3 regions of the Psychrobacillus sp. FSL K6-4046 genome follow, and region 3 is predicted to be linked to each of the others. Evidence: riboswitches for the same ligand, from Rfam matches in the RefSeq annotation. Region 3 holds a riboswitch; each other region holds the start of a gene.

Region 1 (10,565 bases), 850 kb from region 3:
TTATTACTACTGCTTTTGCTTTTTCATCTGATTCCCATTTCCACATGTTCAACATACCTCATTTCTAAAACACTCTCCACGTACTATTTATTTCCTTCTTCCCATTTGTTTGATAGGATTAATTATATTCTAATAAAATAAAGGAGTGTGTCTATTTTGATTTATCCTTACAAAGATAAGAAACCTTCGATCGATGAATCAGTTTATATTGCTGATTATGTCACAATTACAGGGGATGTTACAATCGGACCAGAGACTACAATTTGGTTTAATACGGTAATTAGAGGGGACGTTGCCCCTACTGTGATCGGAAGTAGAGTAAGCATTCAAGATTTAAGTTGCCTACACCAAAGTCCCAATAACCCATTAATCATTGAAGATGAGGTCACTGTCGGCCATCAGGTCACTTTACATAGCTGCACAATCCGAAAAGGTGCTTTAATTGGCATGGGTTCCATTATATTAGATGGCGCTGAAATAGGTGAGGGTGCTTTTATTGGAGCAGGAAGCTTGGTTCCTCAAGGCAAAAAAATTCCACCTAATACGCTTGCTTTTGGAAGTCCAGCAAAGGTTATACGAGAACTAAATGAGGAAGATAAAAAAGATGTGCAACGAATTATTCATGAGTATGCTGAAAAAGGACAATACTATAAATCGATAAAACCAATTTAAAAATGATTAAAAAATTTAACCATACTTATATTTTATATAATTTATACCCATTAATCCATAAAGAGTAAACGCACCCAATTATTAATCTCCTTTAAATACACTTAGTTTTCAGATCATCTGTATAAAAGTATAAAAAGAACAGAAGGTATTAAGAGATCAATCTCTTAATACCTTCTGTTTTTATAAGAGGCATTCTGTAATAGAAGACTCTTTTATAGACCAGCCTTTTGCTTTAATAGCTCTGCTTTGTCTGTTCTTTCCCATGGTGCATCAATATCAGTACGTCCAAAATGTCCGTAAGCAGCAGTTTGCTTGTAGATTGGGCGACGAAGGTCTAACATTTTAATTATGCCAGCTGGGCGAAGGTCAAATAGCTCACGGATATAAGTTACCAAATCTGCTTCGGATACTTTACCTGTTTCAAATGTATCAATAGCAATTGATACAGGCTGTGCTACTCCGATTGCATAAGCAAGCTGTACCTCACAACGATCAGCAAGACCAGCTGCAACAATATTCTTTGCCACATAACGAGCTGCATAAGCTGCAGAACGGTCTACTTTTGTTGGATCCTTACCAGAGAAAGCTCCTCCTCCATGACGAGCATACCCACCGTAAGTATCTACGATAATTTTACGACCTGTCAAACCTGCATCCCCTTGTGGACCACCGATAACAAAGCGACCAGTCGGATTGATAAAGTACTTTGTTTCGTCTGTTATTAAATTAGTAGGAACTACTGGTTTAATAACATGTTCTTTTAAATCTTTTTGAATTTGTTCTAACGTTACTTCCGGATGATGCTGTGTGGAAATAACAATCGTATCGATATGAACTGGATTGTTATTTTCGTCATATTCTACTGTTACTTGTGTTTTACCATCTGGTCGTAAGTAATCTAATGTTTCGTCTTTACGAACCTCAGCTAATCGGCGAGCTAATTTGTGGGCTAGGCTAATTGGAAGTGGCATAAGCTCTGGTGTTTCATTACAAGCATAGCCAAACATTAAACCTTGGTCCCCAGCTCCGATTGCTTCAATATCAGAATCAGACATCGAACCTTCTCGAGCTTCTAGTGCTTGGTCAACTCCCATAGCGATATCAACCGATTGCTCATCGATAGCTGTAAGAACTGCTGACGTTTCTGAGTCAAAACCATATTTAGCTCGCGTATATCCAATTTCTTGAATAGTAGCTCGCACTACTTTTGGAATGTCTACATAAGTAGAGGTTGTGATTTCTCCAGCAACTAAAACCAAACCTGTAGTAACTGTTGTTTCACAAGCTACACGAGCGTTTGGATCTTCCGTTAAAATCGCATCTAAGATAGCATCTGATATTTGGTCACAAATTTTATCTGGATGACCTTCTGTTACTGATTCCGATGTAAATAATCGTCTTTGTGTCAAAAAAATTCCCTCCTATGTCCTGCGAGATTTCTCTCAGGAATTGATACGGTACTCATTCCCATGTCAAGCCTATAGTAAACTTGAAGCCGTTTCGGACTTGGCACACAAGGATTTAGGGCGATGTAATATAAAAAAACCTCTCACTCACGTAGTTACATGAGGAAAGGGATTAATATCATAAACACCTTTCACTCTTATCAATCAAGGAATTTCACCTTGTATCAGGTTTGGCACCTTTGTAACGTAAGTATAATTACAGGTTGCCGGGTTTCATAGGGCCTGAACCCCTCCACACGCTCGGAATAAGAGTATCCGTTCAATTCACCATCATACGTATATTAGCAAAATAAGTCAACAGGTAAATTTGTTATTTATTCACAATTACAAAAAAAAATCATTTTTTGAGCTTTAATTAGTGTAGACTATTTAGTTTAATGTGTTATACTATTTCACATATCAACGAAAAATCCTCTTTATGATGTTTCCGTGAAGAGCTAAAAACTTTAATAAAGGATGGTAATACTATATGAATTCAATCGATACTGTGAGCGAACTGAACGAATTGTTAGCTGGTAATAATATTAGCCTGCAATTATCAGTACCACAATTAGTGGAAAAAGCTACGTCAAGAGGAGAAGCAGTACTAACTTCCACTGGAGCTGTTAAAGCAGAGACGGGCAAATATACAGGACGTTCTCCAAAAGACAAGTATATAGTTGAGGAACCTATCTCAAAAGACAAAATCGATTGGGGATCTGTAAACCAACCTATCTCATCTTCGCACTTTGAAGCATTATATTCAAAAGTTATGAACTATTTAAAGGAAAAAAATGAACTATTCGTCTTTAAAGGATACGCTGGTGCAGACAAGGATTCACGTTTAAGCATCCAAGTAATCAACGAATACGCTTGGCATAACCTGTTTGCTCACCAATTATTCATTCGTCCTTCTGAAGAGGAGTTAATATCTCATAAAGCAGACTTCACTGTCATTAGTGCTCCGAACTTCAAAGCAAATCCTGCTGTTGACGGAACTAATTCAGAAACATTTATCATTGTATCCATGGAAAAACGCATCGTTTTAATCGGTGGTACGGAATACGCAGGAGAAATGAAAAAGTCTATATTCTCTATTATGAACTATTTATTGCCTGAACAAAATATTTTGCCTATGCACTGCTCTGCTAACGTTGGAGAAAAAGGTGATGTAACATTATTCTTCGGTCTATCAGGTACTGGAAAAACTACATTATCTGCTGATGCTGGAAGAAAACTAATTGGTGATGATGAGCACGGCTGGTCTGATAATGGCGTATTTAATATCGAAGGCGGCTGCTATGCAAAATGTATCGACCTAACAAGAGAAAATGAACCACAAATTTTTGACGCTATCAAATTTGGTACAGTTTTAGAAAACGTAGTTGTAGACCCTACTACTCGTACTGCTGATTATACGGATAGCTCATTAACTGAAAATACTCGTGCAGCTTATCCAATTCAATATATAGATAATATTGTTGATCCATCTGTTGCTGGTCATCCAAACACAATCATCTTCTTAACTGCAGATGCATTTGGAGTGTTACCTCCAATCAGCAAGCTTACTAAAGAGCAAGCAATGTATCACTTCTTGAGTGGATTCACTTCTAAGCTTGCTGGTACAGAGCGTGGAATTACTTCTCCACAACCTGCATTCTCAACATGCTTCGGTTCTCCATTCCTACCATTACATGCAACTGTGTACGCTGAAATGCTTGGGAAGAAAATCGATGAGCATGGTGCTCAAGTATTCTTAGTAAACACTGGCTGGACTGGTGGAGAATATGGTGTAGGAAGCCGCATGAAGCTTTCTTACACGCGTACGATGGTTCGTGCTGCAATCGAAGGTAAATTAACTGACGTAGAAACAACTAAAGATGCAGTATTTGGATTAGATATTCCTACTAGCATTGACGGAGTTCCTTCTGAGGTATTAATCCCTCGTAACGCATGGGAAAATAAAGCCGCTTATGATCAAAAAGCGTCTGAGCTAGCTCAATCCTTCCGCGAAAACTTCAAAAAGTTTGGAACTGTCTCTGAAGAGATCTCATTAAAAGGCGGTCCTACTGCTTAATACATTTTAAACTTAAGAAGCTAATACAATAAAGCCTACTTCTAAAAACAAAAAGCTCTGTCAATTTTACTCTGAATGTAAAATTGGCGGAGCTTTTTTTGATACAAAAATGTTATAAATGGTCTAATGGGTTTGTAGTTGGAGAGAAAACAACGAAAAACACAGTGCCGTTTTGATGTATTTCATCGATTGGAAATTTTTATAAACAAAAGAAAATTATGCTAGAATGTATTTAAGATTGTAATTAATTTGGAGGTGAAATTAATCTATGTTTATACTCCTTGTTATTTTTGGAGCTGTTTTAATGCCGATATTAGCTATTATTTTTTGTCTTAACCTAGTAGAAATAATAAAAAAAGTAAAGAACGAAGAATCTACTACTAAAAATACATTTTGGATGACAACATCTTTTATTCTAATTGTATGGAGCATCTCTTTTAGCGCTGTATCCAGTCTCGCTACTAATTAAAAAACGCTCAAATTTGAGCATTTTCCTGTTTTTAAATAGAGATTTTATTGTTGTAATATATGCCGTTTAAGCTAATTTCCCTCTATACTCAGCCTAACTATTTCCTAGGAAATCCCCTCTCCTGGATCGCTTATGCTTGGACTCCGATCTTAAACCTAAGCACTACATATTTAACTAGAATATTTTCCATAGTCATTAAATTAGATAAGCTTTATTAAAGTTATTGGTTGATTTTGACTAACAATTCTTTTTTATAGTGACAGTAAACATAAACAAAGGAACTTTCAAATGGTATTAATAACGTAAATAGATGATCAAATTGGGGTTGGTGACAGTTTCTTAGCTTTGGTTATGCGAGTAAATTTATTAGCGCTTTATTGATCTAAAGCTGTTCCGTTTATTGATTGGAGCGCCAGACGGCGACTCCTACGGGATGAGTGAGACAGATAAGACATCACAACCACGCGCTTAAGCGATGGGTGATGGCTTATCGCTCACCCCGAGGAAAGCGTCCGGCTGGTGCGGAAATCAATTTTACTCTCTGACCTAAAATTACTTTTCATCAAAAATCAACCCTAACCTTTAACAATACTAATCTCTTAAAATTTCACGAAAGATGGGAGTAGCAAAAATGAAAAAATGGTTGTTTCTAATGTTATTTTGCATCACCTTAATCCTATCTGCTTGTTCTCAAAGTGAAGAAGACAAACAGGAATATTTGGGGGTTATTAGTGAGGGAAAAGTTTCAGGTTATGAATACACTGTAATAAAAGAACAGAATAATTATTTATGGCAGATAGGATACAAAGAAAATATAACTATTATCGAAGAGAGTACTGCCAATAAAGAAGATTTATTAAAATTTATGCATGCTGTGATTGACAGTAAATTAGTATTAGCAAAACTTATTACATCGTTATCATATTTATTAATTGTTACTATAACAACGCTTATCCTTTATAAAAAAAATAGAAAGATGCTTAAAGATGGCAGTGCAATGATAACTATTTTTGTAGGCATTGCTGTGTATATTGCCTTTAAAGCGTCATTTGATTTAAGTCGTTTATTACACGACACTAAATACTTCTATTTGACCCTTACTATTTAAATTAAAATGTGAATGTCATTCGTCTTTATCATACGTACAACTCCATATGAAAGAGGTTATGTTAATGAGGATGAATGCTACCTTTCTACTCCGTTTTAAGGCCTTCATGATTGATTACATTTTTATATTAGTTTATTTAGCCCTTCTCTTTGTGATCAATGTATTCCTGTTCCCATCTTTACAAGCGTTTTTCAATGGTTCTTTAATAGTGGCTCAGGTTACAGGTTTTTTAATGGTAACTTTTCCAGTGTCGCTATATTTTATAGTTTTTGACTCACCTATTGGAGGGCAGTCTATTGGAAAAAGAAAAACTGGGATACAAGTGGTTAATAAAAACGGAGAAGCAATATCACTATTGCGAACAACTTTTCGAACCGTCCTAAAATTTTTACCATGGGAGTTGTCACATTACCTTGTTTATCGACTTGTTTATATAGGTGATGGCGAAATACCATTCTCCTACTACCTGATTGGTGGACTGATTTATATACTTATGTTTGCATATATTTTGACCGCCATTTTTACTAAGAAAAAACAGTCTTTGTATGATATTCTGGCAGGAACAGAGGTTGTTAAGAGATAGGAGAATTCGATTGAAAAAACTCTGCTTAGGAATATTCGCAATGGTGCTGATATTAGTCATCACAGGCTGTTCCAAGCTTGAACCTATGACTTTTGAGGAAATTTACTCAGGAGACTTATCAGAAGTATCCAAAATAGAGATTAGACACGGTAATGGAGAACTTAAAGAAATTACAGATCAATCAATTATAAACTCTTGGCTTGATAGTTTAAAAAACATCGTATTTGAGCCTTCTACAAACCAAGATGGGCAAGTTGGTTATCTATATAATGTAAGCCTTTTTGAAGAGGAAATTTTAACACTTTCCTTTTCTACTACACAAATAAATGATGTTTATTACAATGAGAATGAGCAAGTTTTGCAGCAATTACATTCGTTATTCAATGAAAATTAAACGATGCCACGAATCTGTAATAAACTGACAAAATAATAAGAGGTAACAGACTAAGTCCATTACCTCTCCCCATATATAAAGGAATACTATTCCTCAAAGTCGTCATGATATTCCATTTCAGTTGAAATTGGGAATATTGCTTTTATCTCTTCAGCCTTTTCTTCATCTACGTTTGAAAAAATGATTTCAGCTCCATATTGTCCAATCTCTAATTGTTCTTCCCCATTTGTGTTGAAAAACATGGTGAACCATTTCAGTCCCCCGATTGGATCTTGAGAATAATTTCGGAAAAATAATCTGTTCTCATCGGTTAAATTTACGGTAAAAACCTTCATTAACCCTTCATTCAGTGCCTCAAAGCTTTTTTCAGAAAGCTCATTGACTACTTCCTCTTCTTCAGCCCAGCAATGTATCACTACTTCCGAATACTCATTCGTATACTGATCCCATAAGTCCTCCCAAAAACTTAAATCTGTTGGGAACACCGTCTTCTCCTCTAAACTCATTGACTCTACTTTAACAACTAACTGACCCACTTATTTGCCTCCTCCATGTTTTTTCATCCATATACACACGTCCTTCACTACTTGTCGATTTACCTTCGAAGGAAAGTAATGTGTGAAGTCTGGATAATACCATGTCTCTACAATTTTGTTATACCCTATTAAAGCCTGTTCTAACACTTTTGCATGCTCAATTGATACATTCACATCTTCTCTCCCATGAATGATTAACACAGGTGCATGAATTTCTTCGATTTGATTTAATACATTTCTTCCCTCATATTCTTCCTCACGGTTGGAAGGAGTTCCACCTATTACGCGCTTCATCATTCTTCGCATATCCAGTCTTTCCTCATATGTGAGATAAATATCAGATACTCCAGCCCAGGAAACAAGCGAGCTGATGTCTTCCCTTATAACAGCTGTCCATAAGGCCATCATGCCACCCCTAGAAAAGGCAAAAAGATGGACTTTGTCGGGGTTGCAAAATTGTTTTAATACATCCACCGCATAAACGGCATCCCATCGATCCTCGCCACCAAACTCATCTCTTCCTTCTCCGCCACGATTTCCACGATAATAAGGGGCAAAGATAACAAGTCCTTGAGAAGCAAATTGAGCAATTCGTGCAGGGCGAACCATGCCAACCCCTTGGATCCCTCCTCTGCAATACAGCATTCCATCATAAATTCCCTCTTTGATCGGATATGCTAGCATTCCTTTTATCCGTAAGCCACAGGACCAGTATGTAATTTCTTTTAAATGCACATTCGGATTTGGAGATGGATATACACGAATTCTATCAATCGTTCCATCTTTCTTCATAAATCATCACCTTCTTAAGAATGACTTCCATTCCTTTGTCCTTCATATGAAAGCTTAAGTTAGGACAAGATTTTAGCTCCTTTGACGTGAGCCAGACTGCTCCATCTGTTTCATACTGTACTGCCTCTGTATGTATATCCTTCACCTCTGCTATAAATACCGCCTTACAAAATGGTTTCACATCATGAACTACATATTCGGCAAACCATTCTAATCGGTATACTGCTACATTCGTTTCTTCTAAAGTTTCTCGGATAGCAGCTTCCTCTATAGTTTCATATACCTCTTTTTTACCACCTGGAAACTCTATTCCTCTTTTAGGATGGTTAGTTAATAACCATTTATGATTTTTCTGTGCTAAAATGAGCACATGCTGAGGCACTATTGAAAAGTTACCTTTTTCAAAACTAAGATCCACCCTATATCCATTTAAATCATTAAAAGAAATCATATATGTACGCTCCCTTGTATTTCATTGCTTGATGTTGCTGTTTGACTTATATTTACTTTAAAAGTTTATCATAGGCAAATAAAAAAAGGTTTAGCATAAAACTAAACCAGGAGTCTAAATAATAATAAACAAGTAAACAAGCATGATTCCTAAATCCGCTATACTATGACTGACAATGGATGGAACAATAGTATGAAATCTTGAGCGAAAAATGCCCCACATAATTCCTGCAAGGAAAACCATCAAGGTAGCGAAAACAGGTATATGGAAAATAGGCATGACCACTACAAAATGATATAGGGCATAAAAAAATGCCGTTATAATAATTGTAAGCTTTGATCCAAGTCGATGTAGTAATCGGTCATACATAAACCTTCTCCAATAAAACTCTTCTAATATAGGGTTAATGAAAATAAGGAAAAGTACAAGGAAAATTACTTTCGCTCCTGTAAAATCCCATTGGACAAGAGCTACTTCCAAGCCTTCTTGATCTATAGCTATCGATTGAAGCAAGTAGGCAAAACTATAAATAGCTATTAAGCAAATAAATCCGCTTATAATCCCCACAGTCATCGAGTACTTCGGTTGAGGGAATATTAAACGAGTACGTGATTTCCTTCTATAGCTTACTAGGATTGGAACAACCAGTAACCAGCCATAGAAGAGCAAAAATGTAATGGCTATATTCTTTATAAGGACAAGACCTAAAATGATCATGATAGTAGGTCCAATTAGTAAAATCAGCTGTTTAACCATATAACCTCCTAATTATTTCTAATTTATCATAAGAAAAAAGACTTGGCAATGCACCAAGTCTTAACCTTCCCACTTTTCTTGCTCCTGTTGTTTATAATTTTTGCCGCCTTCTTGACTGTTTTGGCCAGCGTTAACCTTTGCCTTATCTTGTGGAGAAAGATTTAAAAGGGAGCTTGCATTGCGGTAAGTAGTTGTATCGTTACCTTTACCATTAACATTTTTAGTCATTACAGATGCCTACTTTCTTTAAAAAATGGAAGCTGTTCAATAAATGCTTGAGATTCTCTGTCACTAAACTCGTGGATTAGAGCATATAGCTTCTTGATTCGGTTGTCGTATTCTTCATTAGAAAAATCATTACTATAATACTTTAATGGCACATGGGCTCTCCAAAAGGTATTCATGTCTTTGTGATACAGTTGATAAAACAAAGTTTCAAAAACTGGGATAATATCCTGCCTTGCTGTTATTTCATATTCCCATGGCGATTCATCTGGATACAAGTATACTTTCCGTTGACTCAACGAAACGTAAGCTTTAATTTCTGTCATATCACACATCCTTTTCGTGTAGTATGTTCCCAAAACAAAAAAACATGCACCATATAAGGTGCATGTTTTTCTCTTACGCTTGTACGTCTACTACTGTTCCTTTAAAAGGATGTGTAGCAGGTTGAGGCATACTCTCTAGCATTTCCACTGCTGCTACAGTTTCCATATTAAGTGCATTTTTCATAACACTCATTTGAACTGTTTGTTGTAGCTGTGCTAGCTGAGAAGACATGATGGAGTTAATATCCAAAATAATTCCCCCTTACAAGCTTATTATCGACATAAAGTTCATTTATTCCATTATTTATTGGAATCCCCTAAAAAGGCATTTAACATCCATTGGTGTTTCTCAATTTTTTGATAGATCGCATTTAGAATGTCCTCTGTCATATCATCCTCGTCCTTAGCTGCCTCTTCCATCCCTTTTTTCAAGGATTTCATAATTTTATCATAGTCTTTCACAACTGCTTCTACCATTTCCTCAGCAGTTTCTTTATTGTTTGCTTCCTTCACGTCCGAAAGCTCTAGATGCTCTTTTAACGTAGCAGTTGGCTTTCCTCCTAAAGTTAATAAGCGTTCTGCTATTTCATCCATATTTAAAGTTGTTTCGTTGTATAGTTCTTCAAACTTTGCATGTAATGTAAAGAATTGTGGTCCTTTTACATACCAATGAAAATTATGTAATTTTGTATACATGACTGAAAATGTTGCTACTAGATTATTTAGTTCTT
Region 2 (10,565 bases), 1.9 Mb from region 3:
ATCTGACCAGGTATTGAATGGTTTAAAGACTGTTAACACAGGTAGTTCCACATTATCTACAGGCTTAGAAAAACAGTTGAAACCAGGGGCAGAGCAGTTAGCAGGTGGAATTGCTAAAGTGACAGAATCTACGAAAACGCTTTCAGGAGGATCTCAAAATCTTACGGAAGGCTTGAAGGGTTATTTAGCAAAACATCCTGAGCTTGCAAAAGATGTGGAATTTATGACGCTTGTAGGAACAAGTGATGCAATTTCAAAAGGTCTCACTCAATTTGATCAGCAAGTTCAACCATTAAAGCAGGGTGCTGACGCTTTAGTTGCTGGAGCGACTCAGCTTACCACAGGGTCTAAGCAGCTGAATGCTGGGATCAATCAACTTGTAGAAGGACAAACGGCAGCTAATGCTGGGATCAATCGACTTAAAACAGGGGCAAATCAAGTGGCTAATGGGAATGCCACTGTTGCAAGTTCTTGGACGAAGATTGGCAATGCAGTTACTGATTTAAAGGCAGGGCTTACACAAATTAGTGATGGTAACCAAACTGTTGCAGTTGGTTGGGAGACAATGACTTTAGGGGTAACATCACTAAACGATGGTGCAAATCAATTGCAATCTGGAAGCCAAGAGCTTCAAACTGGCTTAGCAGGTGGAGCGGAACAAGTAAATGGTATTCAGGTGAGTGAAGCTAATATAGCTAAATTCTCTAATCCGGTTAGTTTTAAGGGGGAGACGGTGAACAGCTATAATTATTACCGTGATTCTACAGCCCCATATATTATTTCTTTAGCTTTATTTGTTGGAATTTTAATCTTATCTTTTATCGTTGATTTCAAAAGACCAGTTACTTTGCCAGGTTCATTATTTAGCTGGTATGCAAGTAAACTTATGCAGCTTTCATTATTTGCAGTTGCTCAAGGTTTATTAGTATCTTTATTTTCATTATTCTTCTTGAAACTTCAGGTTACTAATGCGGGATTATTTATACTGTTTACTGTTTTTGTAAGTCTAGCGTTTATGTCTATTGTATTCTTCTTGATAGCATTAGGAGGTAATATTGGTCGATTTATTGCTCTTGCATTCATCGTTCTTCAATTATCTACAACAGGCTCGAACCTACCAATACCTATGTTACCGGAGAACTTACAAGCGCTTAGTAAATTCTTACCGCTAACGTATTCTAATGCAGGGCTTAAATCCGTTATTTCTTTAGGAGATCCAGGGTTTATGCTGGCAAATGGTTTTGTACTTCTAATTTGCTTAGTGGCATTCCTTGTACTGACATTTATCGTATTTGCTGTCAGCTACAAGCATGTATCTCGCTACATTGCAGAAAGAAATCCAGTAACAGAAGCTACAGTGTAATAAGATATGCTAAAACGGTAAAAGAGACACTCGCTAAATATGGCAAGTGTCTCTTTTATCTATAGCTTAGTTATGCTTTATTTTCAAAGGTTTGAATAATCCCTTTCATTACTTCTGTAGCTTTTTCCATTGCATTTATAGAGATATACTCATATTTCCCATGATAGTTTTCTCCACCTGTAAAGATGTTTGGTGTTGGCATACCCATGAAGGAAAGCTGAGAGCCATCTGTCCCGCCACGGATAGGGATAATTAATGGTTCTATGTCTAAGGAAATCATAACATCCTTAGCAATATCTACAATTTCCATAACAGGTGTAATTTTTTCACCCATATTATAATATTGATCTCTTACATCCACCACGATTGCGTGTTCTCCGTATTCAGCTTTAAATTTTTCTGCAACATCTAGAAACAGTTGTTTTTTAGCTTCGAATTTTTGGCGGTCGTGATCACGAATAATGTAGCCTAGCTCTGATTTTTCTACATCCCCGTTAAAGGACATCAAGTGAATAAAACCTTCGTCCCCACTAGTTTTTTCTGGAACTTCATCCACAGGCATATGGGATTGGAATTTAGTTGCCATCGTAATGGAGTTCACCATTTTTCCTTTAGCAGAGCCAGGATGTACACTTTTCCCATGGGTAGTGACTTTAACACTAGCAGCGTTAAAGCTCTCATATTGCAGTTCCCCAAGTGGACCTCCGTCCATTGTGTACGCGTATTTAGCTCCGAATGTTTCTACATCAAATTTATGTGGTCCGCGACCTATTTCCTCGTCAGGCGTAAAGGCCACACGTATTTTCCCGTGTTTTACTTCGGGGTTTTGAAGGAAGTATTCCATAGCAGTCATGATAATAGCTATACCTGCTTTGTTGTCAGCTCCTAATAAGGTCGATCCATCTGTAGTCATTAGTGTTTGACCAACGTACTTTGTTAATTCAGGGAAGTCTGCAATTGACATAACAGTATTCTTATTCAGTTGAATGTCTCGTCCGTCATAGCTTTCAATTAGCTGAGGATTTACATTTTTTCCTGTGTAATCTGTTGCTGTATCCACATGTGCCAAAAAGCCGATTGTAGGCACATCCTTATTTGTGTTAGCTGGTAGAGAGGCAAACAAGTATCCATTATCATCTAATGTGATCTCTTCCATCCCAAGTTCTGCTAATTCCTTCTCCAATAAATGAAGTAAGTCCCACTGACCTTCAGTAGAAGGACAAGAAGAGCTAGCGGCATTGGATTGTGTATCTATTTTAGCGTATCTAGTTAATCGATCAATAAGAATTTCTTTCATGATAAAATCTCCTCCAATATGCAAAGCATATATTTATTTTAACAGATTATTCCGTGTTGAGGAATAATGCGAAAATATACTGTATGAGAAGAGAAATTGTGCACCATAGTAGGAGAGCATTACAAGTGCATGCTCATAAGGGATAGCTACTATAAACTTATTAATCGCTAGGATGGAATCAGAGAATATAAATAAGATGGCACCAATTATGGCGAACCTATTACCTGTCTGTAATGCATGCCAGCCCATAGTTAAAATAACACCTATATACAGAACAACAGCAACTACTAAAACAAATTCTCCTTCAGTCCATAAGGTGCCTGCAATCCAAATAATCATAATAAGCCCATAAAGAAGTAACAAAGCTGCTGCCCACTTAGGGATTGTGTTTTTCTTTATTCTTCTGAACGCAAAAATATAAACGATATGTCCTATTAAAAATGTGATGAGACCAATAATAAACCAATAAATTAGTCCGTCTGCTAGCATACATATAAATAATCCTAATATGATAAGTGTCTTGTAGCTCTTGGGTAAACCAGGTGGTTGAACACTTGCAAAAAGAATAATAAGCAGCATAGGAATAAGTTTGAACATTATTTTAATACCAACCGGATCATGAGGTATCAAAAATATATAAATAATTCCCATAATCGCAATTGTAATTGCTAATATTTTACTTGACATAATAACACCCCTTTATACTTACATTCGTTATCTTCTATGAATTACCTGCTATTGTATGAGCGCATTATCTAAAAGATTCTAACAAACACAAAAAGGCTAATACCCAAAATGAGGATGGCCGTGACGAAAATCACGACCATCCTCTATAAATGTTTGTATAGTTAGCGTAACTCAGCTTGCCTTTTTAAAGAGCCGCATCATCTACGCTGTTTAAGTAATCCTCAATTGTACCTATGACAGACTCGACGCATCCTTCCTCAAAAGGAGAAATGAGGTTAGCTTCTTTTACAAGCTTAGTGAAGGACATAGAGCCCCCAAGTTTACAAAGGTGTAAGTAATCCTTCCATGCAGAGTCACGATCCTCTCTTGAACGCTTCCAAAATTGGAATGCACAAATCTGTGCCAACGTATAATCGATGTAATAGAAAGGACTTGCATATATATGTCCTTGGCGCTGCCAGAAGCCACCAGCCTCATAATAACTGTTTCCATCATAATCACGATGAGGGAGGTACGCTTGCTCAATTTTTCTCCATGCTGCTTTTCTTTCTGCTGGTGTCATTTCTGGATTTTCATATACAATGTGCTGGAATTCGTCTACTGCCACGCCGTAAGGAAGGAACAGAAGACCACTACTTAGATGGGCAAATTTATATTTCTCTGTTTGGTCCTTGAAGAAAAGCTCCATCCATGGCCAAGTGAAAAATTCCATACTCATCGAGTGGATCTCGCAGGATTCAAACGTTGGCCAGATATATTCCGGTATCCCGATATTTCTACTTGTATAAACCTGAAAAGCATGACCTGCTTCATGAGTTAACACATCAATATCTCCAGATGTTCCATTGAAATTAGAGAAAATATAAGGAGATTCATAGTCATCGATAAATGTACAATATCCTCCAGCTTCTTTTCCTTTTTTAGCTTCTAAATCCATTAGGTCCCGGTCAATCATAAACTGGAAGAATTCCGCTGTTTCTGGAGAAAGCTCCTCATACATTTTCTTTCCATTGTCGATAATCCATTGAGGAGAACCTTGTGGAGTTGCATTTCCAGTTAAAAAGTTAAGTGGTTCATCATAAAATTTAAGCTTCTCTACACCAATGCGTTTAGCCTGTCTTTCGTGTAGCTTATTGGCAAGAGGAACTATATAATCACGAACCTGGTCACGGAATTTTTTTACCATCTCCGCATTATAGTCGATTCTGTTCATCCGAATATAACCAAGCTCTACAAAGTTTTTGTAGCCAAGAGTAGTTGCCATCTCATGACGTAGCTTAACAAGTTGGTCATAGATGTCATCAAATTTGGCTTCATTTTCTTGGAAAAACCCAATAGAAGCTTCTCTAGCTTTCTTTCTTATTTCGCGGTCTGTAGACTCTGTAAACTTTCCAAGCTGTGCTAGTGTATATTTTTCTCCCTCGAACTCTACTTCTGCAGATGCAACAAGCTTAGAGTAGTCAGAGGTTAGTTTGTTTTCCTTTTGCATTAAGCCGATCAACTCTGAAGAGAATCCTTTAATCTGAAAGTCTGCCAAATCAAATAATTGGTTGCCCCACTTTTTTTCTAGCTCATTGCGGTATGGGGAAGCTACAAGAACCTTGTAGTATTCTGTGACAAGCTCATCTACCTCGGGACTGATTTCATCTAAAAAATCGCGTTCCTTTTGATAAAATTCATCGTTTGTATCGATAGAAGCTCGGATATAAACAAGGTTTGCTTGAGTAGAGAAGTTGTTGCGAATCGAGTTAATCTCTTCAATTATTGAATTTTGCTCCTCTACAGAAGTAGCTTCCTTCATTTTATCTAATAAACTATGAAAAGCTGTCTTCATTTCTTGCAAATCTGGTCTTTTGTATTCGTATTCTTTGAATGTAACCAATGTATTTCCCCCTATTTTCTTGTAATCCTTCCTTTTAATTGTTTATTATTTTCAGAAAAATTGCAACAGTATTATTTAATTTGATTTAAAATAGATATTAATATAAAATGTTTGTATATTTACAAACGAAAAGGAGTTATGTTTGTTATGAGAGTAATTGAAAACTTTTTGGACGCATCTATGGAAGAGATGAAAAAAGGGTATGTGGAGGAAAAGGAATGCTATCAATGTTTATTATGTGGGGAGAAAGTTGAAAAGGGCTTAATATATCCTGAAAATAATGTTTTGTATGAATCGGAGCGATTTATGAAGCTTCATATAGAGAAACAACATAACTCTGTATTTGATCATTTAATTGGCTTAAACAAAAAGCTAACTGGCTTGACGGACCATCAAAATAGCTTATTGCAACTGTTTTATGAAGGGAGAAGTGACTTAGAAATTCAAAAGGAGTTAGAGATAGGGAGTGCCTCGACTATTCGAAATCATCGATTTGTCTTGAAGGAAAAGGAACGCCAAGCAAAGATATTTTTGACAATGATGGAGCTGTTGAAGGAAAAGGACAGACATGCCCCTAATTTCCTGCCAATTCATAAAAACGCTACGATGGTAGACGATCGTTATAATATAACAGCTGATGAACAAGCAGAAGTAGAGAAAAAATTCTTCCCAGAGGGAATAAGTGGTCGGATGATTAAGTTTCCGAAAAAGGAAAAACAAAAGCTTGCAACACTACGAGTAATTATTAAGCAATTTGACAAGGAAAAGCAGTATAGCGAGAAAGAAATAAATGAAATTCTAAAAAGCATATACGATGACTATGTAACCCTCAGACGCTATTTAGTAGAGTACGGGTTTTTAGATAGAGAAGATGATGGTAGTGCTTATTGGTTAAAAGGATGAGGAAGAAGGGAATTGAATCCAATTCATAATTAGAAAAGTATAAAGACCATATATAAAAGTATTGAAAGGTAACTTATTCCACCCTTGTCCGTCTAACAATGTAAGGAGGGGATAACGTGAGACAACTTGCATTATTTTGGGGTTTGATCATTTTCGTTTTATTAACTGCTGTTGGATGTTCTAATTCATTGAACACAGAAAAAATAGAAGTTCATGAAACTAAAAATCCTGATGCGGAAGAGGTTTTAACATTAGACCCTGAAGCCGATATTTTTCAACTCGATGGTGTGATTTATAAGACTAAAATTGACTGGGTTGAGGAACTAACTTTAACAAAAGGCGAGCAAGTAGGGGAAATAAAAATAAGAAATGATTCAGACACAGACTTTGAAGATGAAATGTCGAATAAGCTCCCTGTGGGTTCAAATATTTTTTCTACTATAGAAAAAGAAGGCCCTATTTTACTCGTTGAATTAGAAGGTAAACTTCTGAAATATTATGCACTGGTCGAGGGTTAATAACTTTCCTATAATTCGCAAATGAGCGAGCTGGGGGAGGGAGAAAGAAGGGGGTAGCAAAGCTACTCTTCTTTTTTTATCCCTCCCTTGTTATTCTCCGGAGACAAAGGTTTTTAGCAAGGCCGCTCTTTCGCGCAAACGTAGTTTTGCCTCTGAAATTTGTGGTGTCCTAGCTGCTACCACGTCTGCGTCCCATCCTATTCCCTCAGCTATAATTTTTGCTCGCTGTAAATGGAAATCACTCGTAATAATTGTGACAGAGGTAACGCTGTCAGGGAGAAGCTGTTGAGAGTATAAAAGGTTTTCATACGTAGAGGTAGATTGATCTTCTACTATAATTCGACTCTCCATAATTCCATTCTCTACGAGATAGTTCTTCATGACTATAGCTTCTTCTATATCCTCATCTTGTCCCTGTCCTCCAGTAACAACAAGTTTTACAGATGGGTATTTTTCAGCATAATCTAGTGCTGCTTCCAAACGATAAAGAAGTGCTAGAGAAGGGATGTGCCCTTTTTTGACCTTGGCCCCTAACACAATGGCATACTCATTGGAACCGTCGGCCTTAGGCTTTAACCCATCCTCGAGCCATTTACTTGTAAGCATCCACATACCTAATCCGCTCGATGCGATTATTATGAATGGAATGACCACAATCCACCTCTTTTTTTTGCTCATTTAACTCACTCTTTTCCTTTAAACCGAAGGCTTCTTTTTCTTTATAACAGAGGAAATTTTTGTTTCTTCGTTCCGTATTAATCGTTGGACATTCTCTATGTGTAAGAAGGAAGCCATTAAAAATAGGAAGCCTGCTATTAAGATTGGCCCTGTTCCATCTGCTGTCCAGACAGAGGCTCCTAAAAATATGAGGTAAAAAAACAAAACCCCAATCAACAAATAATCTGTTAAAAGTGTAACGCAGATTAATATAAGCAATCCAGCCAGTCCGACCGGCCAATGTAATGCAAGTAAAACCCCGATAATGGAGGCTGTGCCTTTCCCACCTTTAAATTTTGTGAAAACTGGAAAGTTGTGTCCTAAAATAACCGCGGCACCAGCTAGATAAAGAAGTAGATCCAGCTCTGATGAACTAAACAAGCTCCACTGCTCAGAAAGTACACGTACGCCAATAATCATAATGGCACCCTTTAATATATCTATGACTCCCACTAAAACACCATACTTCCAGCCAAGTACGACAGTAGCATTGGATGCTCCGGAATTATTTAGACCTTCTTTTTTTATATTAACTCCACTCATCCATTGAGCGAGTTTAGATCCATGTAGCGAACCAATAATGTAGCCAGTTAGGAGAATGCTAACAATCCAAACAACCATTCTATGACACCCCTTATAAAATTATTCTATCTATTATATTAAACGATTAAAAAAAGAAGAAGTTTCAGAATTTTTATAAAATGACTTGACATCTAAATATATGGAGACTTATACTGTGTAACAAGATGGAATACTAATCAAATACTCTTATCAAGAGTGACTGAGGGAATAGGCCCTAAGAAGTCCGGCAACCACCAAGTTCTATAACTTGGAAAGGTGCTAAATCCTACAAATTCTTTAATAGAATTTGGAAGATAAGAGGAGGAACATGTCATCAATTTGACCCCTCTTCTTAATTGAAGAGGGGTTTTTATAGTTGTCAGTTCTATAATCCTCTCTGGCCTCCAGCATCCATCTAATCTACTAAATCGGAGGAATTCAAATGACTAATCTTCAAAAAGAAACACTTCTATTACACGGTGGACAAACGCCTGATCCAGTGACAGGATCTAGAGCAGTACCTATTTACAAAACAACCTCATATGTATTTCAAAGCACAGAGCATGCACAAAATCTATTTGCCTTGAAAGAGACTGGTAATATCTATTCCAGAATCACAAACCCAACAGTAGATGTTTTTGAACAAAGAATTGCATTACTGGAAGGAGGAACAGCAGCAGTAGCACTTTCCTCAGGAGCAGCAGCTATAGCATTTTCTATTTTGAACATTGCTGGAGCTGGAGATGAAATTATAGCTGCTGAAAATTTATACGGAGGAACTTTTAATCTATTTGCACATACACTCCCACGTTATGGGATTACAGTAAAATTCGTAGATTCCTCTGACCCAGAAAATTTCCGTAAAGCTGTTACAGAGAAAACGAAAGGCTTCTTTGCAGAAATCATTGGAAATCCAAGCTTAAATGTTCTAGACGTAGAAGCTGTTTCAAAAATTTCCAATGAAGTAGGAGTTCCATTATTAGTAGATAACACATTTGCTACACCTTTTGGTTCAAATCCTATAGAGTATGGAGCTAACATTGTTATACATTCTGCAACGAAGTGGATTGGAGGACATGGGACAACAATTGGTGGTGTAGTAGTAGATGGAGGGAATTTCAATTGGAACTCCGATAAATTTCCGGGATTTACAGAGCCTGATGTTACTTATCATGGGCTACGTTATGGAATCGACGTACCAAATGTGGCATTTGCAATTAAGCTAAGAGTTCAGTTGCTTCGGGATTTTGGTCCTACTCTTAGCCCAGAGGCAGCATTTTCCTTTCTTCAAGGACTAGAAACACTTCACTTAAGAGTGCCAAAACATAACGAAAATGCACAGAAGATTGCAGAGTACTTAAATGCAAATGAGGAAGTGTCATGGGTTAACTACTTAGGGCTTGAAAACCATCCAACGCACGAGCTGGCTAAAAAGTATTTAAAAAATGGCTTCGGTTCTATTCTGACATTTGGAGTGAAGGGAGGCAGAGAAGCAGGTAGACAAATTATTGATAATATTGAAATTTGGTCTCATGTTGCTAATGTAGGAGACGCAAAATCCTTAATTATCCACCCAGCTTCTACTACTCACCAACAGCTTACTCCCGAGGATTTAGTAAAATCAGGTGTTACAGAGGATCTAATCCGCTTGTCTGTTGGCTTGGAGGCAGTTGAAGACTTACAAAATGCACTCGAAAAAGTACTTTTGAGAAAAACAAATGTCCTCTCTAGATAGAATCCTATTGTATAATGAATAAAAATAGTCTACAATATGTAAAATAGTCAATAAATTTATTGAAATATTACACAAGTGCGATTATTTATATTCAATTGTACAGATTCATTTTGGAGGAGACAGCATGGCAAAAATAAAAGCAGCGATTTTAGGGTTTGGAACAGTCGGCCAAGGGATTTATCACATCGTAAATGAAAAAAGAGAAGACTTAAAAAAATCATTAGGGTTGGATATTGAGATTTGTGCAATCCTGATAAATAATTTAGCAAAAGAAAGACCTGAAACTCCAGGAGTTTTGGTAACAGACGACTTTGAGGATATTGAGAATATTCCTGGACTCCAGGTAGTTTTTGAGGCAATTGTCAACGAAGAGCCCGCATATAGCTATTTATGCAGAGCGATTGACAAAGGTTGTCACGTGATTACTGCAAATAAAGTCATGTTCTCTAAATATAGTATTCCCTTACAGGAGCGCGCAAAATCACGAGGTGTATTTGTAGGCTATGAGGCTACTACAGCTGGTGGGGTGCCAATTATCAAGACTCTAAAAAACCTGCTTCAAGTGAACTCTGTAAAGAAAATTCAAGGAATATTGAATGGAACATCCAACTATATTTTGACGCAAATGCGTATAGAGGATTCGCCATTTGAGAGTGCCTTAAAAGAAGCACAGCTGCTTGGATATGCAGAGGCTGATCCTTACAACGATATATCTGGTCAGGATGCATTTCGCAAGCTAATGATCTTAAGCGCATTGGCATTTGGAAAACAGCCAGATTGGGACGATGTACGTGTAGTAGGAATCGATGAAATTACATTAGAGGATGTACGTGAAGCTAAGGACAAAGGTCTTCGTTATCGTCATGTAGCAGAAATTGAACAGGATGAAAATGGAGAGTTAT
Region 3 (10,565 bases):
CCTAATATGATAGATGGTCGGGCCTCTCGCAGCAGCACATGCCATATAATGAACCGTGTTTTGATCCCCATGGCTGTATAAGCTTCAATTACTCCATTTTGAACTTCCAAAAGGGCGGACTCCATCAGACGGGCGATGTAGGGCGCAGTATAAATAACTAGCGGAACGATAACACCTTTCACACCGATGGTCGTACCAACAAGGAATTTCGTAAATGGTAGGATAAAAAATAATAGAATGATAAATGGTATAGAACGAATAACATTTATGAGAAGGTTACTTAACTGGTATACGATTGCATTTTGTAATGCTTGCCCAGGTCTCGTTAAAACAATCAGTATACCTAAGGGAATACCGATTAGGATGGAGATTAATAAAGAAATCCCTACCATTTGGAAAGTTTCTATGGTGGCTTTTCCGATTAATGGGAGCCATTGATTGGTAAATTGTTCAATTCCACTCATGAGTGCACCTCCAAGTTTTCTGTTTCAACACCGCGTTCGTTTAGAAATTGGATTGCAGACTGAACTTGGTCCGGGTCTCCGACTAAATGGATGACAATATTACCCACAATCCCATTTTTCAACTCGATGATATTGGCGGTTAATATATTAGGCTGGACTTCAAATCTTTGGCTAACCTCTGCTATTAAGGGCTTACCAGTGCTTTCTCCAACGAAAGTTAAACGTGTAACAGCACCTGTTACATGGAGCTGAGAAATTAGAGACGAGGATAGATTTCGTTGACTGATTGTGCTTAAAAACTTCTTTGTTGTTGGATGCTTTGGCTTTGTAAAAAGGTTAATCGCAGTGTTTGCTTCGACAACTTCTCCTTTTTCCATTACATACACATGATCACATATTTTTTGAATGACATTCATCTCATGAGTGATTAGTAGAATAGTGATACCCAGCTCTTTATTTATTTTTAATAGCAAATCCAAAATGGAATCAGTAGTTTCAGGATCCAATGCACTTGTTGCTTCATCGCTTAATAGTACTTCGGGTTCCTGTGCAAGGGCTCTAGCTATTGCGACGCGTTGTTTTTGCCCTCCTGAAAGCTGGTTTGGATAGCTTTTATACTTATCAGATAAACCAACTATTTCTAAGTACTTTTCTACTCTACTTTTTACTTCTGTTTTATCATAGCCGAGTAGCTTTAATGGAATGGCAATATTATCATAAACAGTTGCTGTTTTTAGAAGGTTAAATCCTTGAAAGATCATTCCTATTTTATTTCGTACCATACGTAGCTTCGCTGGGGGGAGGGGGGTAATGTTATTGCCGTTTATGTATACTTTTCCGGATGTTGGTTTCTCTAAGAGATTAACACAGCGAATGAGCGTGCTTTTCCCTGCACCGCTATAGCCTATAACCCCATGAATTTCACCTTTTTTTACGTGTATGCTTACATTATTTACAGCCTTTACCGTACTACTTTTACTGTTGAATTCTTTGGTAATATTTTCTAAAACTATCATGAATGATCTTCCTTTCTAAAGAAACGCCGGCAGAGCTATACGCTTGCGTTTTTCTTGATGTCTAGCTTCGGCGCCTTGCCCCTCGGGGTCAAATGGGAAAATACTCCGGTGGCTGTGGACCTGCCTCCTCGCATTTTCCCATTTGCCTGTCGATTAGAGATAGGCGCCTACGCTTTTCTAATTTACCAACCTGCTAGTGCGGAGCCTTGGAATTCTTCTTCAATAAATTCTCTAACTTCGTCGGAATGGTATGCTTTAATGAATTTTTGGATGGCAGGATCATTTTCGTTTTCCTTACGAACAACAATATGGTTAACGTATGGGGAATCAGCTGACTCTAACAAAATTGATTCTTCTCCAGGGTTAATACCAGCTTCTAAAGCATAATTGGAATTGATTGCTGCAGCATCGACCTCACTAAGCTGTTTTACTATTTGCGCTGCCTCTAATTCAACGAATTCAAGGTTTTTAGGGTTTTCTTCAATGTCATGAATAGAAGCATTTCCTTTTTTACCTTCTTTCACTTTGATAAAACCATTTACTTCTAATATGTCTAAAGCTCGTGCACCTTGTGTTGGATCATTCGGTAGTCCAAAGGTAGCTCCATCTGGCAGTTCATCGAAGGATGTATACTTTTCAGAATAAACGCCCATTGGAAGTAAAATAGTCTCAGCGACTGGTACTAGCTCTGTATCATTATTTTCGTTAAATGAGTCAAGAAAAGGTAGAGTTTGATAACTGTTTGCGTCCAAGCTTCCTTCATCAAGGGCAGTGTTTGGAAGTATGAAATCTGAAAAAGCCTTAATCTCAATTTCTAGTCCATCACGTGCTGCAATTTCAGCAACAACCTCAGTAACTTGTTCATGTGGACCTGACGTAACGCCAACAACTAATTTATTTTCATCTAATGGTCCTGATGTAGCATCATCACCACAAGCCGAGAGCAACCCTGTTAATAAAACTCCTGATAACACTAAGCTAAATTTTTTCATTGTAATTCCTCCTGAATATGTATTAATAAAAACGAATAAATATAAAAGCCTCTCTTTCAAAAGAAAGAGAGGCACACAAATATGTATTGTCCTCTCTTATCTTCCAAAACAAAATGTTTTGCAGGATTTAGCACCTTTCTATACTTTTTTAGTATAGATGGTTGCCGAGCTTCAACGGGCCAGTCCCTCAGCTACTCTTGATAAGAGATAATAATCTATTAAGTTTTTCGTTTTTACTATAGAAAGAATTTACTACACTGCTCTATTGAAGTCAATAGATATTTTTATATTTTTATAATTGTTTAGAAAAATTCAAATAGAATATTATATAAATAATTATACAAAAGTGATTTATGTGGAAATACTAAGATGGGAGCATTTAAAAGGTTTACATTTAGCTTTACGCTTTATTTTCATGGTTATGTTAAAGGTAAGGGGTGATTTAAAATTCATATAAAAAGTGAGCTGGAAATGTATCTCCAAGCTCACTTTTTATGTGCATTTTTTTACTAAAGCCCCTTCGGTGACTATTTTAATTCAGTAATGCAAGTTTTGCTCTAGATGGAGTTTCATACTTTACAGTAACTCCATTTAACATGGTATTGTTTTGTACAATATAATACCCACCACCTAGACCATACATGGGAACATATCCATCAAGTGGTTGTTTAGCTGAATACACTCGGAATTCTTCGTTAGGCATTAATTGTCGGATAGGTTCAAGACCAGGTTCGCCACCATCAACACTATTAATTACTTTAAATAAAGTAGTTTCCTTAAGGATTGTAACCTTTCCGATTTGACCTGCTTTAAGTTCCGTTTTTCCCCACATAACTTTTGTAGAAGAATCTACTAATAATGCAAGTTTTGCTTTAGAAGGCGTTTCATACTTTAAAGCACTGTACATATTGACAAACAATCCGTCCCCTAGACCGTATTCTCCTCCGTATATATCTGTACGGAATGTATAGACACGATACTCTCCACCTGCTGGTAACACTTTTCCTCTAGAGCCATCCGCCTTATATGTTGCCACATCTGCGTAAAGTGTTACTTTACCAATCTGACCTTTTTTTAATTCCGTTTTCCCCCACATAACTTGTGTTGATGAAGCTTCTGATGTGATAGTGAAGGAAAATATCGCTACTAAAGTAAATACAATCGCTATAAAAATATTTTTTTTCATTTTTTACCTCCTACAATAATTAACCAATTGTAACATAAATTACATTCATATTTTGAAATAAATTAATATATAGGCTTTGAGTTCTGATGCTAGTATGGATGTATGGACACAAGTTAGTTAAGTCTCTATCCTATAAATAGAGAGGACGTGTCCGGAATGAAACAAAAACGGTATAACCAAGAATTTAAACAAACAATTGTCGAACTCCACAGATCTGGTACACCTGTGAGTAATCTCAGTAGCGAATATGGTATTTCTGAAGTAACTATTTATAAATGGATTAAAACACATTCCCCAATCGAAAACAGTGGGGGTTTAACACCGTCACAAATCGCAGAAATCCAAAAGGAAAACCTTCGGCTTCAACAGGAGGTAGACATCCTAAAAAAGGCTATGACCATATTCGCAAGAAAGTAACAGACCAAGAGATTATTGACCATATCGAAAAGGAGAAAGAACACTTTCCTATCCAATTGATGTGTGATGTGCTAAAAGTGCCAAGAAGTACGTATTACCAGTCGTTCCATAAAGTAAAATCTTCGTATGCCATGGAAAACGAAGCGGTTTTAGCACGCATACAAACTATACATGCGGAGAGTAAAGGTCGCTATGGTGCACCAAAAATTCATTATCTGTTAACCCAAGAAAAGGTCGATTTCAGCTTAAATCGAGTGCAGCGAATCATGAAAAAGGCTGGAATTCGATCAACGATCGTGAAGAAGTACCGACCAACTTCCTCCACTGGACAAGTGGTGGAACGTGAAAACCTGTTAGAACAAAATTTTGAAACGACGACCATTAATGAAAAATGGGTTGCAGATATTACGTATATTCATACATTAAGAGACGGCTGGTGTTATTTAGCTTCCGTCCTAGATTTACACACGAAAAAAATTGTTGGCTATTCCTTTTCCAAATCGATGACAACAGAACTTGTTTTACAAGCTTTAGCGAACGCAATCGATGTTCAACAACCAGAAGAAGGACTAATCTTACATACCGATTTAGGCAGCCAGTATACTAGTGAAGACTTTGAAAAAGCAGTGAAAGAAGCAAAATTCAAACAATCTTTCAGTCGTAAAGGATGCCCATATGACAATGCATGTATCGAGTCTTTTCATGCGATTTTGAAAAAAGAAGAGGTATATCAATCTAGTTATATCAATTTTGAAACAGCCCGATTGACCCTATTCCATTATATCGAGTCGTGGTACAACCGAAAACGAATTCATGGAGCTATTAACTATCTAACACCTCAACAATTAGAGGACTTATGCCGAAAAGAAGCGGTTTGAGAGCAAAGGCATCTAGTTTTCCAGATTTACCCCTACCTACACATTTTTTCAGGACGACATCCATGGCTTGTATTTCCTGTACCCAGCGAAAGCTGTCAAGTACGGTCTTTCACTTGACTGGTTTCGCTGGGTACAGGACGCTCCATGATTGGATGCCGTTCTGACAGAGACTTAACTTTTTTATGTCCAGGATATTGACGTAGATCCATTCATTAAACTAGCCTCGAGCGTTAGTTTAAATACATTCTTTCACAAACTTTTTAATACCATTTTACATAAGTCTACCTTTGCCTTTAACATAGCCATTTTCATTTTAAATAACTTTTGCAAGAAGTTTTAAGTAAACTTTCAAAATAAAATACTGGTTATTTTAAAAACAGAAACTGATTTACTTGTTAAAAAAGCTGTAGCTTTTCTATTCTTTCTACGGCTTCGACGAGTCGATCCTCATCAACTAATAGCCCCACCCGTACATAACCTTCTCCATGCTTACCGAAGCCGTTTCCAGCAGCGACTGCAACATCAGCTTTTTCTAAAAGAAGGTCTGCAAATTCCTCGCTAGTATAGCCATTTGGAACTGGAAGCCAAGCGAAGAAAGAGCCTTCTGGAGCTTTTACGTTCCAACCAATTTTTCTACATGCCTCTATGAAAATGTTTCTTCTTTTTTCATAAAGTGCTACTAATTCATCCACACATTCTTGAGAGCCATTTAATGCTTCGGCTGCTGCAGTCTGAACCGCAGGAAAGAGACTGACAAAAAGATGATCTTGTATAATATTAATAGATTCAATGATTTTAGAATTACCGACTGCAAAACCCACACGCCATCCAGCCATATTATAGGTTTTAGAGAGTGTATACATTTCAATGCCGATTTCCTTTGCGCCTTTTGCTTCTAAAAAGCTAACTGGTTTCTTTCCATCAAACCCAATACCTCCATACGCAAAGTCATGTACAACGGCTATACCATTTTCCTTCGCTAAATCTACCGTTTCTTGAAAAAATTCTGAAGTGGCAGAAGCTCCAGTTGGGTTATTTGGATAATTCAAATACATCAGTTTTGCAGCTTCTTTTTGTTCTGTAGAAAGCTGCTCGTAATCTGGAAGAAAACAATTTTCCTCTAACAGGGGCATTGTTTCAAATTGTACATTGGCTAGCCCAATACCTGATAAGTAATCTGGATAACCAGGGTCTGGAAGAAGCATTAACTCGTTATCATTCATCAAAGCTAAAGGTAGTTCAACCAAACCAATTTTAGTTCCAAATAAAATAGCGACTTCTGTATCAGGATCCAAATTTACGTTGTATTCGCGCGAATAAAAATCTACTGCTGCTTGCTTCAACTCATTTATTCCTCTGAATGGAGAATATTTATGAGATTGAGGGTTTTTAGCAGCACTTGATAATGCTTTTACAATATGATCCGGTGTGGGCTGGTCGGGATTACCTTGTCCAAGATTTATCACATCTCTTCCTTCTGCCACAGCTTTCGAGACTTTTTGTACTAGTGTTGCAAAAAACTGGGGAGGGAGATTTTTTATACGATCAGAAAATTCCATGGGCAATACCTCTTTTTCTAAATAGTTGCATATATTAGTCAAATCTTATAACCTTTTTAGTATTATGTCTAGAGGTGGTGTCGGTATGAAAATTGCTTGTGTTCAGTTAGATATAGCATTTGGTAATCCTAAAGAAAATTTTGAAAACGTTGAAAAGAAGATTAGAGAGGCTGCAAAGCAAGAAGCTAAACTAATCATTTTACCGGAAATGTGGAACACGGGATATGATTTGACTAGATTAGAAGAAATAGCTGATAAAGAGGGGAATGACACAAAGAAATTATTAGCCAAGCTAGCGAAGGAATTACATATTCACATTATCGGTGGCTCTGTCTCTACAAAAAAGGATTCTCATTTTTATAATACGATGTATATTGTAAATGATTCTGGAGATATCATAACAGAGTATGATAAGGCCCACTTATTTAAGCTAATGGATGAACATTTGTATTTAAAAGCAGGAAACAAGAAAAACTTATTCGAAATCGAGAATATAAAGATGGCAGGTGTTATATGCTATGATCTTCGCTTTCCTGAATGGTTTCGGGCTCACTCTTTACTAGGAGCCAAGGTAATATTTGTTCCTGCACAGTGGCCAGCAGCCCGGATTGATCATTGGAAAATTCTTCTGCAGGCAAGAGCAATCGAAAATCAATGCTATATAGTGGCAGTAAATCGAGTAGGAAAAGACCCGAACAATGAATTTAATGGTAACTCGATGGTGATTGCCCCTTGGGGAGAAATAGTATGGTTAGGTAATGAGGAGGAAACTACCGGTCTAGTAGATATTGATTTAAATCTTGTAGAAGAAGTAAGAGGTAGAATTCCGGTTTTTCAAGATAGGAGAGAATCATTATATAAATAATAATATTTATTTGAAAACTCTTAATTTAAGTTGACTGATAGTTTGCTTTTTTGTATGGTTTGTTAAAGGGGGAGAAATAATGACAGAACACAAAATTGCTATACAGGATGAATATCCGGATGATTTTGCTTGGTGTTATGGATGTGGTCGTTTAAATGAAGAGGGGTATCATTTAAAGACATATTGGAATGGAGATCAAACAGAAACAATTTATCAACCTAGAGAAGAGCATACTGCAATTCCTGGCTTTGTGTATGGTGGATTAATAGGGGCTTTGGTAGATTGTCACGGGACCGGCTCAGCATCACTTGCTCTTCACCGAAAAAATGGATTTGAGCCTGGCAGTGGTGAGGCACCTCCACGATTTGTGACGGGTTCACTGCATGTGGATTTTCTGAAACCAACACCACAAAAAGTTGAACTAAAGGCTATCGGTACGGTGGAAGAAATACATCCGAAAAAGTGGAAGGTGACTTCTGAGGTGTTTGCTGGAGACGTCCTTTGTGCTAAAGGGGAAGTAATCGCTGTTGTCATGCCTGCTACTTTTGCGAAATAATAAATATAACAGTTAACACAGGATATTTTTCCTGTGTTTTTATTATTGATTAAAGGAAAATAGTGACTTTCTGCAAAGGTCGGTTACCCATGTTGTAACTGGATATTTATGTTAAAATATTAAAGAGTTTATCAATGTAGAGACTTTAAATGACACGATATAGGTCATTGTTTTTTTGAGGTAGAGTTGAATGATTTGTAATCTTTAAGGAGGGACAAAATGATAAAATCTGCAAAGGGTCAATTAATACTTTCCACAATAACTGCCACTCTCTTTATTATTGCTTCCTTTTCTTTTATACAATTTAATGATGGTAATAGTTTTTTCTTTGGACCGGTTGTGTTCTACATTTTAATGTTATTAAATGTATTTCATGCGGGATTATTAACGCAAAAATATATTCAATTCAAAAATGACGACACTGATTAAACTACAGATAAATTAAAAATATAATCGTTAATAGGCAGAAATACAATGATGAGCTATAGGTGGAGTTCTCAGCTTTTTATTGCATTTCAGTTCCTTGAAATATCCTTATGATCTTGTTTTCTAGCTTGCTTTTACATACGATATACTTTTCGAAATGGAACAGAGGATGCTCGTTGGAAAACAACTATTAAATTTAAGATTATAACCCCTCTTTTATGGGAAAGAAATAATAAAGGAGGGGAAATCAATGGATACTATTTTGTACTTATTTTTTACAGCGGCATATATAGGGCTGTTTATTTGGGGATTAATAGGAATAAAGAAAAAAGATGTTTTCAAGTGGACAAGCTTTGTGTATCTTATTATTTTGGCACTCATCTATGATAATGGAATAATTGGTATTGGGAGATGGATCGGTGAAGGTGATTTGCTGGAAACCTTGAATCTCTTACGATTTTGGACGCATGCATTTTTAACTCCATTACTTGTCTTATTTGCGGTTGGTACATTGAAGGAAAGTGGAATAGCATGGGCTCAGAAAAAATGGCTTACGATATCAGCTATTATTTATACATTGATTTTAATAGGTATTGAAATATGGTTGGAAGCGTCTCAGCTTACATTAAAGGCTGAGGAGGAATATGGGGTTCTTAGATATGTCTCTACAGAAGAAGCTTCAGGGCCACCAATTATGATTCTTCTAGTAACACTTGTATTAATCGTAACTAGTGCTATTCTTTGGAAGAAAACAAAATGGGCAGTATTTTTTATAGGTGCAATCGTTATGACAATAGGTAGTGCGGTTCCTATCAATGTAGAGAGCGGTGCGGTCACGAATGCATTTGAATTGTTCTTATTATTTACGCTTATTTGGACAAAGAGAAGGCTTATAAAAGGTAAACTCCAATATAAATAAATTCAAATTAAAGAAATTAAGACGACCCAATAAATTACTGGGTTGTCTTTTTGAATTTAACTAAACTAATGGCAAGAGAAGTCTAACGATCAATATAGAAAAAATAAGTTGGAACTACCTTAAATGTGTTAGGCTTTGGTCAAGAGATATAATGCCAGTTAAGTATAAAGATGAGGAGGATAAAAATGAAATCTGAAAAAGAAAAAATGCTGTCCGGTGAATTGTATAATCCAGCAGATACCGAATTAGTTAGAGACAGGGAAGAGGCAAGGAGAAAGGTAAGAATTTATAATGAGACTATTGAAAGTGAAGGGGAAAAACGCCGTGAACTACTAATGGACTTATTAGGTTCTACAGGGAAATTAGTTTATATGGAGCCAACGATTAGATTTGATTATGGCTATAATACGCATGTTGGTGACAACTTTTTTGCGAATTTTGATTTTATCATATTGGATGTTTGTGAAGTTCGCTTTGGGGATAATTGCATGCTTGGACCAAGTGTGCAAATTTATACAGCCACACATCCTCTGCATCCAGGAGAACGTAATTCCGGCAGAGAGTATGGAAAACCTGTCACAATTGGAAATAATGTTTGGATAGGGGGACATGCAGTTATCAATCCAGGAGTCAATATTGGAGATAATGCTATTATTGCAGCTGGTGCTGTCGTTGTAAAAGATGTGCCTGCGAATGTGGTGGTAGGCGGTAATCCGGCAAAAGTAATTAAAGAAATTGAAATATAATGAGCTTATTAGGAGCAACGGGAGCATCAAAGTATAGAGATTTTAAATTTCATACAGAAAGTGAAAAGTGAAATTGCGCGTGGCAATTTCACTTTTTGCAAACTATTAGACAGCATCAACTGGTACAGGCTTTGGTGCTTCTTCTGGTTCTGGTACTTGTGTCAAAACTATTATTCCAATAATAAATAAGATGATTAAGCTAAATACACCGTAAGAGGAATTCCCTGTAACTTGTGTAGTAAATCCAATTAATAAAGGTCCCATTATGGAAGCAAATTTACCGAAAATATTATAGAACCCAAAAAACTCGTTAGAATTTTCTTTTGGTATTAGCTTGCCGAAATACGATCTACTTAATGCTTGGATCCCACCTTGAGAGGTTGCTACTAGCATAGCTAAAATCCAAAAATCAGTGATAGTTTCTAAGAAAAATGCATACGTACATACAATTGTATAGACGATAATCCCTACATATAACATTTTCTTTTCAGAAAATCTAACCGCCAGCCTACCATATAGAATTGCAAATGGAGCTGCGACT

The links. A riboswitch is a leader RNA that binds a small molecule or an ion and turns the genes downstream of it on or off. The one in region 3 is predicted to bind S-adenosylmethionine.
Region 1: linked by a shared signal. The riboswitch ahead of metK (methionine adenosyltransferase) and the one ahead of MKY09_RS10410 (MetQ/NlpA family ABC transporter substrate-binding protein) in region 3 are both predicted to bind S-adenosylmethionine.
Region 2: linked by a shared signal. The riboswitch ahead of MKY09_RS01020 (PLP-dependent transferase) and the one ahead of MKY09_RS10410 (MetQ/NlpA family ABC transporter substrate-binding protein) in region 3 are both predicted to bind S-adenosylmethionine.

What each region holds. Positions count from the first base shown of each region.
Region 1 covers NZ_CP152020.1:1,245,549-1,256,113, reverse strand. The annotation lists gene MKY09_RS06180 (alpha/beta hydrolase) at 1-46, opposite strand, end outside; gene MKY09_RS06175 (gamma carbonic anhydrase family protein) at 157-672, shown strand; gene metK (methionine adenosyltransferase) at 885-2,081, opposite strand; SAM riboswitch class I at 2,273-2,390, opposite strand; gene pckA (phosphoenolpyruvate carboxykinase (ATP)) at 2,608-4,194, shown strand; gene MKY09_RS06160 (hypothetical protein) at 4,463-4,663, shown strand; gene MKY09_RS06155 (hypothetical protein) at 5,295-5,771, shown strand; gene MKY09_RS06150 (RDD family protein) at 5,836-6,354, shown strand; gene MKY09_RS06145 (hypothetical protein) at 6,365-6,748, shown strand; gene MKY09_RS06140 (hypothetical protein) at 6,835-7,284, opposite strand; gene MKY09_RS06135 (prolyl oligopeptidase family serine peptidase) at 7,285-8,076, opposite strand; gene MKY09_RS06130 (NUDIX domain-containing protein) at 8,054-8,527, opposite strand; gene MKY09_RS06125 (type II CAAX endopeptidase family protein) at 8,642-9,283, opposite strand; gene MKY09_RS06120 (hypothetical protein) at 9,344-9,511, opposite strand; gene MKY09_RS06115 (transposase) at 9,511-9,834, opposite strand; gene MKY09_RS06110 (putative motility protein) at 9,908-10,084, opposite strand; gene MKY09_RS06105 (DNA starvation/stationary phase protection protein) at 10,135-10,565, opposite strand, start outside.
Region 2 covers NZ_CP152020.1:184,946-195,510, forward strand. The annotation lists gene MKY09_RS00980 (YhgE/Pip domain-containing protein) at 1-1,363, shown strand, start outside; gene pepT (peptidase T) at 1,434-2,660, opposite strand; gene MKY09_RS00990 (lysoplasmalogenase) at 2,694-3,347, opposite strand; gene MKY09_RS00995 (M3 family oligoendopeptidase) at 3,532-5,229, opposite strand; gene MKY09_RS01000 (DUF2087 domain-containing protein) at 5,377-6,132, shown strand; gene MKY09_RS01005 (hypothetical protein) at 6,249-6,650, shown strand; gene MKY09_RS01010 (YdcF family protein) at 6,741-7,328, opposite strand; gene MKY09_RS01015 (glycerol-3-phosphate acyltransferase) at 7,347-7,988, opposite strand; SAM riboswitch class I at 8,133-8,249, shown strand; gene MKY09_RS01020 (PLP-dependent transferase) at 8,371-9,663, shown strand; gene MKY09_RS01025 (homoserine dehydrogenase) at 9,788-10,565, shown strand, end outside.
Region 3 covers NZ_CP152020.1:2,095,205-2,105,769, reverse strand. The annotation lists gene MKY09_RS10420 (methionine ABC transporter permease) at 1-464, opposite strand, end outside; gene MKY09_RS10415 (ATP-binding cassette domain-containing protein) at 461-1,480, opposite strand; gene MKY09_RS10410 (MetQ/NlpA family ABC transporter substrate-binding protein) at 1,663-2,472, opposite strand; SAM riboswitch class I at 2,566-2,679, opposite strand; gene MKY09_RS10405 (hypothetical protein) at 3,005-3,658, opposite strand; one part of gene MKY09_RS10400 (IS3 family transposase) at 3,815-4,040, shown strand; one part of gene MKY09_RS10400 (IS3 family transposase) at 4,040-4,953, shown strand; gene MKY09_RS10395 (pyridoxal phosphate-dependent aminotransferase) at 5,349-6,512, opposite strand; gene MKY09_RS10390 (carbon-nitrogen family hydrolase) at 6,598-7,377, shown strand; gene MKY09_RS10385 (PaaI family thioesterase) at 7,457-7,933, shown strand; gene MKY09_RS10380 (hypothetical protein) at 8,153-8,362, shown strand; gene MKY09_RS10375 (hypothetical protein) at 8,610-9,278, shown strand; gene MKY09_RS10370 (sugar O-acetyltransferase) at 9,464-10,024, shown strand; gene MKY09_RS10365 (MFS transporter) at 10,130-10,565, opposite strand, start outside.